Regions from separate parts of the Bacillus sp. CPT56D-587-MTF genome, predicted to be linked through region 3. Evidence: riboswitches for the same ligand, from Rfam matches in the RefSeq annotation. Region 3 holds a riboswitch; each other region holds the start of a gene.
What was found. Region 3 has a riboswitch for S-adenosylmethionine ahead of AC3WVZ_RS28480 (methionine ABC transporter ATP-binding protein). Riboswitches for the same ligand answer to the same signal wherever they lie in the genome.
Positions count from the first base shown of each region.

Region 1: another riboswitch for S-adenosylmethionine. It lies ahead of AC3WVZ_RS27460 (bifunctional O-acetylhomoserine aminocarboxypropyltransferase/cysteine synthase); the one in region 3 lies ahead of AC3WVZ_RS28480 (methionine ABC transporter ATP-binding protein).
Region 2: another riboswitch for S-adenosylmethionine. It lies ahead of AC3WVZ_RS25910 (ABC transporter permease); the one in region 3 lies ahead of AC3WVZ_RS28480 (methionine ABC transporter ATP-binding protein).

Region 1 covers NZ_JBYTEF010000001.1:5,286,338-5,289,619, forward strand. The annotation lists gene AC3WVZ_RS27455 (chloride channel protein) at 1-1,014, opposite strand, end outside; SAM riboswitch class I at 1,336-1,440, shown strand; gene AC3WVZ_RS27460 (bifunctional O-acetylhomoserine aminocarboxypropyltransferase/cysteine synthase) at 1,533-2,831, shown strand; gene metA (homoserine O-acetyltransferase MetA) at 2,815-3,282, shown strand, end outside.
Region 2 covers NZ_JBYTEF010000001.1:4,994,001-4,997,282, reverse strand. The annotation lists gene tnpC (IS66 family transposase) at 1-253, shown strand, start outside; gene AC3WVZ_RS25920 (hypothetical protein) at 643-1,146, shown strand; gene AC3WVZ_RS25915 (DUF3951 domain-containing protein) at 1,163-1,378, opposite strand; SAM riboswitch class I at 1,546-1,651, shown strand; gene AC3WVZ_RS25910 (ABC transporter permease) at 1,788-2,705, shown strand; gene AC3WVZ_RS25905 (ABC transporter permease) at 2,722-3,282, shown strand, end outside.
Region 3 covers NZ_JBYTEF010000001.1:5,508,444-5,511,725, reverse strand. The annotation lists gene AC3WVZ_RS28485 (methionine ABC transporter permease) at 1-171, opposite strand, end outside; gene AC3WVZ_RS28480 (methionine ABC transporter ATP-binding protein) at 161-1,180, opposite strand; SAM riboswitch class I at 1,304-1,410, opposite strand; partial or broken gene AC3WVZ_RS28475 (cysteine hydrolase family protein) at 1,653-2,218, shown strand; gene pruA (L-glutamate gamma-semialdehyde dehydrogenase) at 2,469-3,282, opposite strand, start outside.

The DNA of each region.
Region 1 (3,282 bases), 220 kb from region 3:
ACTTGACCCAGAAAATATAATTGGGAAGATATGTCCACCTCGCCACCCTGTGTTCAAACAAACGGCAGTAATGCACAACTTTAAAATCCCTGAAAGAAGTAGTATCCAAAAAGATAAATGGCTCCATTCAACAACTAATTCTTTTAATTGATGTTCCCCTGAAAATAATGTGTACGGAAGAAAGGTTCCCGCAATTCCTAATAAAATACCACCGATAATTCCGAGTGTCAGCTTGTATTCTCTAAAAGGGTGAATTAACTTTTCTAATGTGAATTCTAACTTGAAATAAAAGAAACCAACTATAGCACCGATACTAGCAAGTGGAAGAAATGCAATCCATTCATTGAAAGAAAGTGTACCTTCCCCGAAATCAACAATAAAGGATCCACGATTATCAAGTTTACTCAGTAGTAAATAAACAGAAAAACCTGCGAAAGTAGTAGCTAAGTATACAATCGCTTTTTTTCCTTTAGAAAAAGCAGCAATTTGTTCCCCCTCATTTTCATTTGGTGCTAAATAACCGAATAATGGTGCGTTAAAAATGACACTTAAAGTAGCGCCAATTCCGATCTCGGTTAGCTCATTCATACCCTTTAAGGCAAATTTAAAGCGATCCCCTACCCATGTGCACAGTCCGCCTATAATTCCAACTAGTGCGGCTTCTGGACCAAGACTAGCACCGAAAATTAAAACAATAATCGCTGTTAAAGTAGCCCGATGGACAAAGCGATATTCGATTCGACCAGTTTTTTTATATTCAGCCATTACTTCAGGCATAAGGCGTGGGTATGTACCGAAATGTTTTTGTGATAGACCAACAAGGACCCCGCCAATTATTGTTACGCAAAGGGTGTAATAAGAGGGAAAAGAGAGAACTTCAGGCAAGTATCCCCAAATAAAGTGGATTCCAATATTTATTGTGACTAAAAATAACCAGACTGTAGCTCCTACTATAGATCCTAGAAGAATGCCATATAGAGCAAGTATGTAATGCATATCTTTTTTATTTGTCATGTTATACCTCCGTTATGTAAATCTTAGTAGGGAAAAAAGTGAAATATACTAGTGAAAAATGGATTGAATATATATAGTATCTTTTTGAGAAGATGGCCTATTCAACATATAGGCTAACTTTTGGGGAATTTGAATTTATAGGTTAAATTACTTATTTAATTTTATAGACTGATTTGAGGTTTTTAAAGGTCTTTTTTGAAATAGACTAGAATATATTTCTTTTGTTGCTTTATATGAAACTGTTAACATTTATTTTAGAACATTCAGAAAAACTGTTTGACATTAGGAAATTATTGCTATAAAATCAACGGTAATTGCATAGTCTTATCAAGAAAAGGTGGAGGGACAGGCCCGATGAAACCTTGGCAACAGCCGTATAACGGAATTGTGCCAAATCCTGCAGGTAGTAATCCTGAGAGATAAGAAAGAGCCTTTAGAGCGTGTTTTCAAACTGCTCCTTTCTTGTTTTCAGGAAAGGGGCAGTTTTTTATTTTGTATAAAAGAAAGGAGAATGAGAGATGGGAGAATCATGGGGAAAAGGAACAATTTGTGTGCAAGGTGGCTATACGCCAAAGAATGGTGAACCACGTGTTTTACCACTTTATCAAAGCACAACGTATAAATACGATACTTCGGATGATTTAGCAGCTCTATTTAACTTAGAGGCAGAAGGATATATTTATACACGTATTGGAAACCCTACTCTAGCAGCATTTGAGCAGAAATTATCAGATTTAGAAGGCGGTGTAGGAGCTGTTGCAACGGCTTCTGGGCAAGCAGCTATTATGCTCGCAGTTTTAAATATTTGTAGTAGTGGAGACCATTTACTTTGCTCTTCAACTGTTTACGGGGGAACGTTTAATTTATTTGGGGTGAGTTTACGTAAGCTTGGCATTGATGTTACGTTCTTTAATCCAAATTTAACGGCAGATGAAATCACGGCGCTTGCTAATGACAAGACGAAACTTATCTATGCAGAATCGTTAGGAAATCCAGCGATGAATGTTTTAAATTTTAAAGAATTTTCAGCTGCCGCTAAAGAATTAGAGGTACCTTTTATCGTTGATAATACATTAGCAACTCCTTATTTATGCCAGGCATTTGAACATGGGGCAAATATTATTGTTCATTCTACGACGAAGTATATCGATGGGCATGCGAGCTCTTTAGGCGGTATTGTAATTGACGGTGGAAACTTTGATTGGACAAATGGAAAGTATCCTGAGCTTGTTGAACCAGATCCAAGTTATCACGGTGTAAGTTACGTTCAAAACTTTGGTGCAGCAGCGTATATTGTGAAAGCACGTGTTCAGCTATTAAGAGATTATGGAAATTGTATGAGCCCATTCAATGCATATATTAGCAATATTGGCTTAGAAACATTGCATTTACGAATGGAACGTCATAGTGAAAATGCTCTTGCAGTTGCTAAGTGGCTTGCTAATCATGAACGTATTGAATGGGTGAATTATCCAGGCTTAGATAGTAATGAAAATTACTCATTAGCACAACAGTACTTGAAAAAAGGTGCTAGTGGTGTTTTAACTTTCGGTATTAAAGGCGGATTAGAAGCAGCAAAAGAATTTATCGCAAATGTAAAACTAGCAACTCTTGTAACGCACGTAGCTGATGCACGAACTTGCGTTATACATCCTGCTAGTACGACGCATAGACAATTAAATGCTGAAGATCAGCGTTTAGCGGGTGTTACATCTGATTTAATTCGTTTATCGGTTGGTATAGAAGATGTTTCTGATATTATTGCAGATTTGGAAGCAGCTCTAGTTGGAGGCAAAACACATGCCGATCATAATTGATAAAGATTTACCGGCTCGCAAAGTGTTGCAAAAAGAAAATATTTTTGTAATGACGAAGGAGCGGGCAGAAACACAAGATATACGTGCTTTAAAAATTGCTATATTAAATTTAATGCCGACGAAGCAAGACACAGAGGCGCAATTACTTCGCTTAATTGGAAACACACCGTTACAATTAGATGTTCATTTGCTTCATATGGAATCACATCTATCGCGTAATGTAACGCAAGAACATTTAACAAGCTTTTATAAAACGTTTCGTGATATTGAAAATGAAAAGTTTGATGGGCTCATTATTACAGGAGCGCCAGTGGAGACCCTTGCTTTTGAAGAGGTAGATTATTGGGAAGAGCTTAAACATATTATGGAGTATTCAAAAACGAATGTAACATCTACGCTCCATATTTGCTGGGGGGCACAGGCTGGCTTGTACTATCATTATGGTGTTCCA
Region 2 (3,282 bases), 510 kb from region 3:
TTCTGACAGAATTCTAGGGTTTTTAGAACATCCAGCCATTCCATTTGATAACAATCAAGCAGAACGGGATATTCGGATGACGAAAGTAAAACAGAAAGTGTCTGGGACTTTCCGAAGTAAGAAAGGCGCAGAATCTTTTTGTCAGATACGAAGCTTTATGAGTACCATGAAAAAACAAAAACAATCGGTCTTACAAGCGATAAACCAAGTCATAGAAACTAGAACGGTTCCTTGGAATAACACGACTTCATAAGAGAATTTCTCTATTTGGCATAGATTCTTTCTCTGATTGGAGTATTTTCTTTTCATGTTTTCGAATCGGAAACATGTATTTGGCCTGTTTTTTTATTTGAAGAAGCTGAGTAGTTACGATGATTCTCCTTAAAACCTTACATATGTTTGCGTTATGCATATGTAAGTCTAGCATGGTTTGTTCTTTATGTGTGCTTACAGTTTTGTAAGGTGAGTAGTAAAGCAGTGCAAAAGTTATTTGTATAAAGTGACGATACTGTGACAAACATGTTGGTATACATGTTACGATGTCGTCTTAAGTGTAAAAAGTAGGGCGTTCTCGGTATAATAACAAGTGGAGATAAAAGAAACTATAATGAGTAGTAGCTGTAGATAAAAGGAGAAGAAGAGATGAAGAAGGTTTTGGGTATTGCTGTAATGGGAAGTATGATCCTTCTAGCAGGATGTAATGGAAATAAGGATACGAAAGAACCGAAAGAAAAGGTAGAGCAATCTACTGAACAAACAGAAGAAATGAAAGAATACCGTGCAGTACATGAAAAATACGATATAAAAATCAATAAAGAAATTAATAAAGCACTGCAGTTATTTGAAGTGGCAAAAGAAAAGGGCGGTAAGGAAATAACGACTGCTACATATAAAGAAGATGTGAAAAAGGTAACAACGAGCATGTTAGAAGATATTGATCATATACGAAAAGAAATTCGTGTTCCGAAGTCGAAAGAGCAAGAACATGAGGTATATGTCGGTTTCTTGAATGAATCGGAACAAGCAATGAAAAAATTACAGAAGTTAGCTAAAGAAGAAGATTCATCGTTGATTCGTGATATAGAAATTAATTTTGCAACAGCATCGACATACTATAAACGTTTTCAAGCAGAAACGAAAAAATAACCTTGCCTATGCAAGGTTATTTTTTCTTCTTGCTATCTCCATCTTCATCCTCGGATACTAATATCTTCTGTTCTTCGTGAAATTCGGAAATAGTTTGCCCGGTAATATTATCGAAAGGGGTATAAAAAGAAGTGATACTTTTCTTTTTGATGAAGAGTTTGTAGAAGCCGATGATGACAAGTATAACGATTGTTAAGGGTAATCCTATAGTAGCTAGAAGTAAGGGGTCCATCTTATAACTCCTTTCATATCTTTTTTTATTATAAGCGAAATACGATATAGATAAATAAAAGTATTAAAAACTGATTTTTCTAAATATATCCAATTTGATTGACTTTTCATTTTTTCAGAATTATAATTCGAAATATACAATTTGAACCAAATAATAATATAGCAATTTACTTATCCAGAGAGGTAGAGGGACTGGCCCTATGACACCTCAGCAGCGGGTTCTGTAATAGGAACACCGTGCTAATTCCAGCAAGCAAGTCTTGAAAGATAAGTGATGGGCCTTTGTTTATTAAGCCTTGATCTTATTTTTTAAGATCAAGGCTTTTTGTATTCTAAAAAGAGAAAAGGGAGTAATGGAAAAAGTACGTTTATAAAACTAAGTAAATATATGTGTTTAGGGGGTTATTGGGGTGTATGTAATTAAAAAATTATCAGTTATGGTGTTCACGCTATGGGTTATTACGACGGTGACATTTCTAATTATGCATATTATTCCGGGGGATCCATTTTCATCAGATGCAAAAATCTTTCCTGAAGAAGTGATCCAAAACATGAGAGCGAAGTATCACCTTGATGAACCGTTATGGAATCAATATGTTGCTTATTTAGACGGCGTAGTTCATTTTGATTTTGGTGAATCTGTTCAATCAACCGGGCAAGGTGTATCAGAAATTATAACAACTGGTTTTGGTCCATCAGCAATTATTGGTTTACAAGCACTTATTATTTCATTGCTAGTCGGAATTGCTGCAGGTACATTTGCTGCTCTCTATCATGGGAAGGTAATTGATTACGGTGTAAGTTTACTTGCCATCCTCGGTATTTCTATTCCGAGCTTTATTTTAGCACCACTATTTATACAAGTATTGGCTATTCAATTCGAGCTCTTACCAGCAGCTTCTTGGGGTACATTTGAACATACGGTATTGCCATCCTTTGCATTAGCGTTAGGACCAATCGCAGTGATTACAAGATTTGTTCGCTCTAATATGATCGAAGTACTGCAGAGTGATTATATTAAGTTAGCGAGAGCGAAAGGTATACCGATTAAGAAGATTATTATAAGACATGCTCTTCGAAATGCAATTGTTCCGGTACTTACATTTGTTGGACCATTAATGGCGGGACTTTTAACAGGTACTTTCGTTATTGAAAAGATTTTTTCAATTCCTGGTCTCGGAAAATATTTTGTAGATAGTATTTTTAATCGAGATTATCCAGTGATTATGGGAACAACCATTTTTTATAGTGCACTTTTAATTGTATGTATTTTTATTACAGATATTATTCATCGTATTGTTGATCCACGTATTCGTTCTATTACGTAAGGAGGGGGATGTTTAGATGGGAGCTTATGAAATTAATGACCAGTTATTAACAAATGAAGAGAAGAAAGAATTAACGATAAATAAAGATCAGCAAAAGATTAGCCGAAAGAAAGAAGTGTTTCGTAAGTTTGTATCGAATCCAATCGCAGTTTTAGGATTAGTGACGTTATTACTCATTATTGTTTTCTCACTTGTTGGTGAAAGTTTAACGCCATTTACTGCGAGTGAACAAGTAAAAGAGGCAACAAACTTACCACCTAGTAGTGAGCATTGGTTCGGAACAGATGATTTGGGAAGAGATATATGGGCACGTACTTGGGCTGGTGGGAAGATTTCACTAACAGTTGGATTAGTAGCAGCTGCCCTCGATATAGGTCTTGGTGTACTGATTGGTGGATTTAGTGGATATGTGAGAGGACGTAATCGCCTTGGAACGCTAATTGATGAGTGGATTATAAGAGGAATTGAAGTATTATACGGTATCCCGTATTTATTAATTGTTATTTTACTATTAATTGTTATGAAACCAGGTCTTTTTACCATTATCATCGCCCTTGCATTAACAGGATGGATTGGT
Region 3 (3,282 bases):
AGAAAAGACCCATTTATTTTCTAAAAAGTTTCCTTTTCTCGTTACATATAAAAGTAAACCTAGAGGTATACCAAGAATTGTAGCAAATATAAGGATTACAATTACCATTAAGAGGGTATCCCCCGTCGCATCTAGTATGCGCGGCCAAAATATACTCCAATCAACTCGCATGAGCTTCTACCTCCTTCAGCTGCACTTGCAGTCTTAGATGTTGTAATGCTTTTTGAATTTCCCTCTGCTCCCCTTGCAACTCTACAAGAAGATTTCCAAATAGCACATTTTGAAGTTCAATAATATTTCCGTACAGTACATTTACATCGACGTTATAGTTTTTTGCGATATATGATAGTACCGGCTGTCCTGTCTCCTCACCAGTAAATGTTAGACGATAAATTTGACCACCATTTTGAATTTTCGCTAGAACACTTTCCGGTAAATGATCATTAATGACAGAACGTACAAAGTTTTGAGTCGTCTTTGTTTTTGGTTGCGTGAAAACATCAAACAGTTTTCCTTCTTCAATAACTTTTCCCTTCTCCATTACAGCTACACGGTGACAAATTTCTTTCACAACATGCATTTCATGTGTAATAAGAAGAATTGTTAAATTGTATTCTCTATTTACTTTCTTTAATAAGTTTAGAATTTCTGTCGTTGTTTCTGGATCTAAGGCTGATGTTGCCTCATCACATATAAGAATATCTGGCGATGTCGCAAGTGCTCTAGCAATGCCCACACGCTGCTTTTGTCCACCTGATAGCTGCTCTGGGTAATAGTTTGCTTTATCTTCTAACCCTACAAACTTCAGCAGTTCATTTACTCTTTCTTTTATCTCATTCTTTGGTACTTTCGCTAACTTTAATGGATAAGCAATATTTCCAAATACTGTTCTTGAATTAAATAAATTAAAACTTTGGAAAATAATTCCGATTCTTTGTCTCAGTTTACGTAATTCTTTCGTCGATAATGATGTAATATCTTTATCATCTATTGAAATCGTTCCTGCCGTCGGTCTCTCTAACATATTTACTAAGCGTAATAACGTACTCTTTCCAGCGCCACTAAAACCAATAATGCCAAAAATTTCGCCTTTCTCAACTGATAATGTTACATCCTCCACCGCATGAACAGATTGCCCAGCTGATTCATACACTTTACTTACATTGTTAAAAGAAATCATTTTTTCCCCTCCTATATGCTGTAAAAACTTGAAGCAGAGCTTTCGAGGTAAAATAAAAAGTGCTCTCCTTCTTATCAACCATAAAGATAAGAAGGAGAGCACTTATATGTACTCGTTCACATCTTCTCATCTTCCAAGCCTTTATATGGCTTGCTGGAGTTAGCACGGTATTAAAAAAACCCGTTGCTGAGGTATCGTAGGGCCAGTCCCTCCACCTCTCTGGATAAGAATGTATCGATTTAATTGTCGTTTAATTAATTCTCATTATAGAACTCAGAATAATAAGAGTCAATACATTTTTTAGAAAAATATTAATTATTCCTTTATTAAAATTTTCAGATGAAAATTCATGAGAAAATAGTAACTTTCAAGGTTATTTAAAATTCTTCTTCCTCATATTTTTAAACAGGAGAATCTTCTCTACGAATTGAATAAATTTATTTGAATATGAAACTCGGAGGAAGATAAATATATGAAAACAGCTCTTTTACTCATCGATATTCAAAACGATTATTTTCCAAATGGAAAGATGGAATTGCGTAATCCAGTAGAAGCAAGCGAATATGCTAATCAGTTATTACAACACTTTAGAACAAACAGCGAACCTATTTTTCATATCCAACACGTAGCTATAAAAGATGACGCTACTTTTTTCCTACCTAATACAGAAGGTGTACATATTCACGAAAGCGTACGTCCACTTAGAGAAGAAACAGTTATAGTCAAACATTATCCAAATAGCTTCCGAGAAACTAATCTTCTAGAGCAATTAAAACGTTTAAATATTGAACATGTCGTTGTATGTGGGATGATGACTCATATGTGTATCGATGCTACAGTAAGGGCTGCATTCGATTTTGGCTTTCAATGTACCGTTATACATGATGCTTGTGCTACAAAAGACCTGTCTTTTAAGAACGCTACTATACCAGCTGTTTACATTCACAATACAATTTTAGCTAGTTTAAATGGCGTATATGCAAATGTAATAAGCACGCAAGAATTTTTAGCTACATAAAAAAACACTCCTTTCAGTGAGCAAAACCGAAAGGAGTGTTCCTTGTCGAACCATAGATTTTCTTTCAAATTGTATTATACAGGAAATTCTCAAAATGAATACTAAAAAATATGACTAATAAGTCAACTTTTCTCATCATTTTATTTCTGTTCACATGTTTATCCCGCTATTAATAGGTTTTAGCTCATTCCCTTCGAACGATGGTAATATATAGGATTTCAATTTTAAAAGGAGCTCTTCACATTCTGTGAAGAGCTCCTCTACTATTTCTTATAAAGTTTCAGAAGTAGTTTTTGCTTGCATGTGAAGTGCTAAGTAATCAGGTCCACCAGCTTTAGAGTCTGTACCAGACATGTTAAAGCCACCGAATGGTTGGTAACCTACGATTGCACCAGTACATCCACGGTTGAAGTATAAGTTACCAACGTGGAAGTCTTCGCGTGCTTTTTCAATATGGTCACGGTTGTTAGTAATAACAGCACCTGTTAAACCGTATTCCGTATTATTTGCAATTGCAAGTGCATGATCGAAGTCTTTCGCTTTACAGAATGCTACTACTGGTCCGAAGATTTCTTCTTTCATTAAGCGAGCATCTTCTGCAACGTCAGCAACGATTGTTGGTTGGATGAACCAGCCTTTTGAATCGTCTCCTTCGCCACCTGCTAAGATTCTACCTTCTTCTTTACCAATTGCAACATAGCTCATTACTTTATCGAATGCAGCTTGGTCATTAACAGGACCCATGTTTGTACCTAATACTGCTGGGTTAGCAACTGTTAATTCTTTTGTTAATTCAACAGCACGATTTAATACATGATCATATACATCTTCATGGATTACTGCACGAGAACATGCAGAACATTTTTGTCCTGAGAATCCGAATGCTGATGCAACGATAGACTTAGCTGCTAATTCAAGATCTGCTTCTTTATCAACAACGATTGTATCTTTACCGCCCATTTCAGCGATAACACGTTTTAACCAAATTTGTCCTGGGTTTACTTTCGCTGCACGCTCATAGATGCGGATACCTACATCACGAGATCCCGTGAAGCTTACGAAACGTGTACGAGGATGATCTACT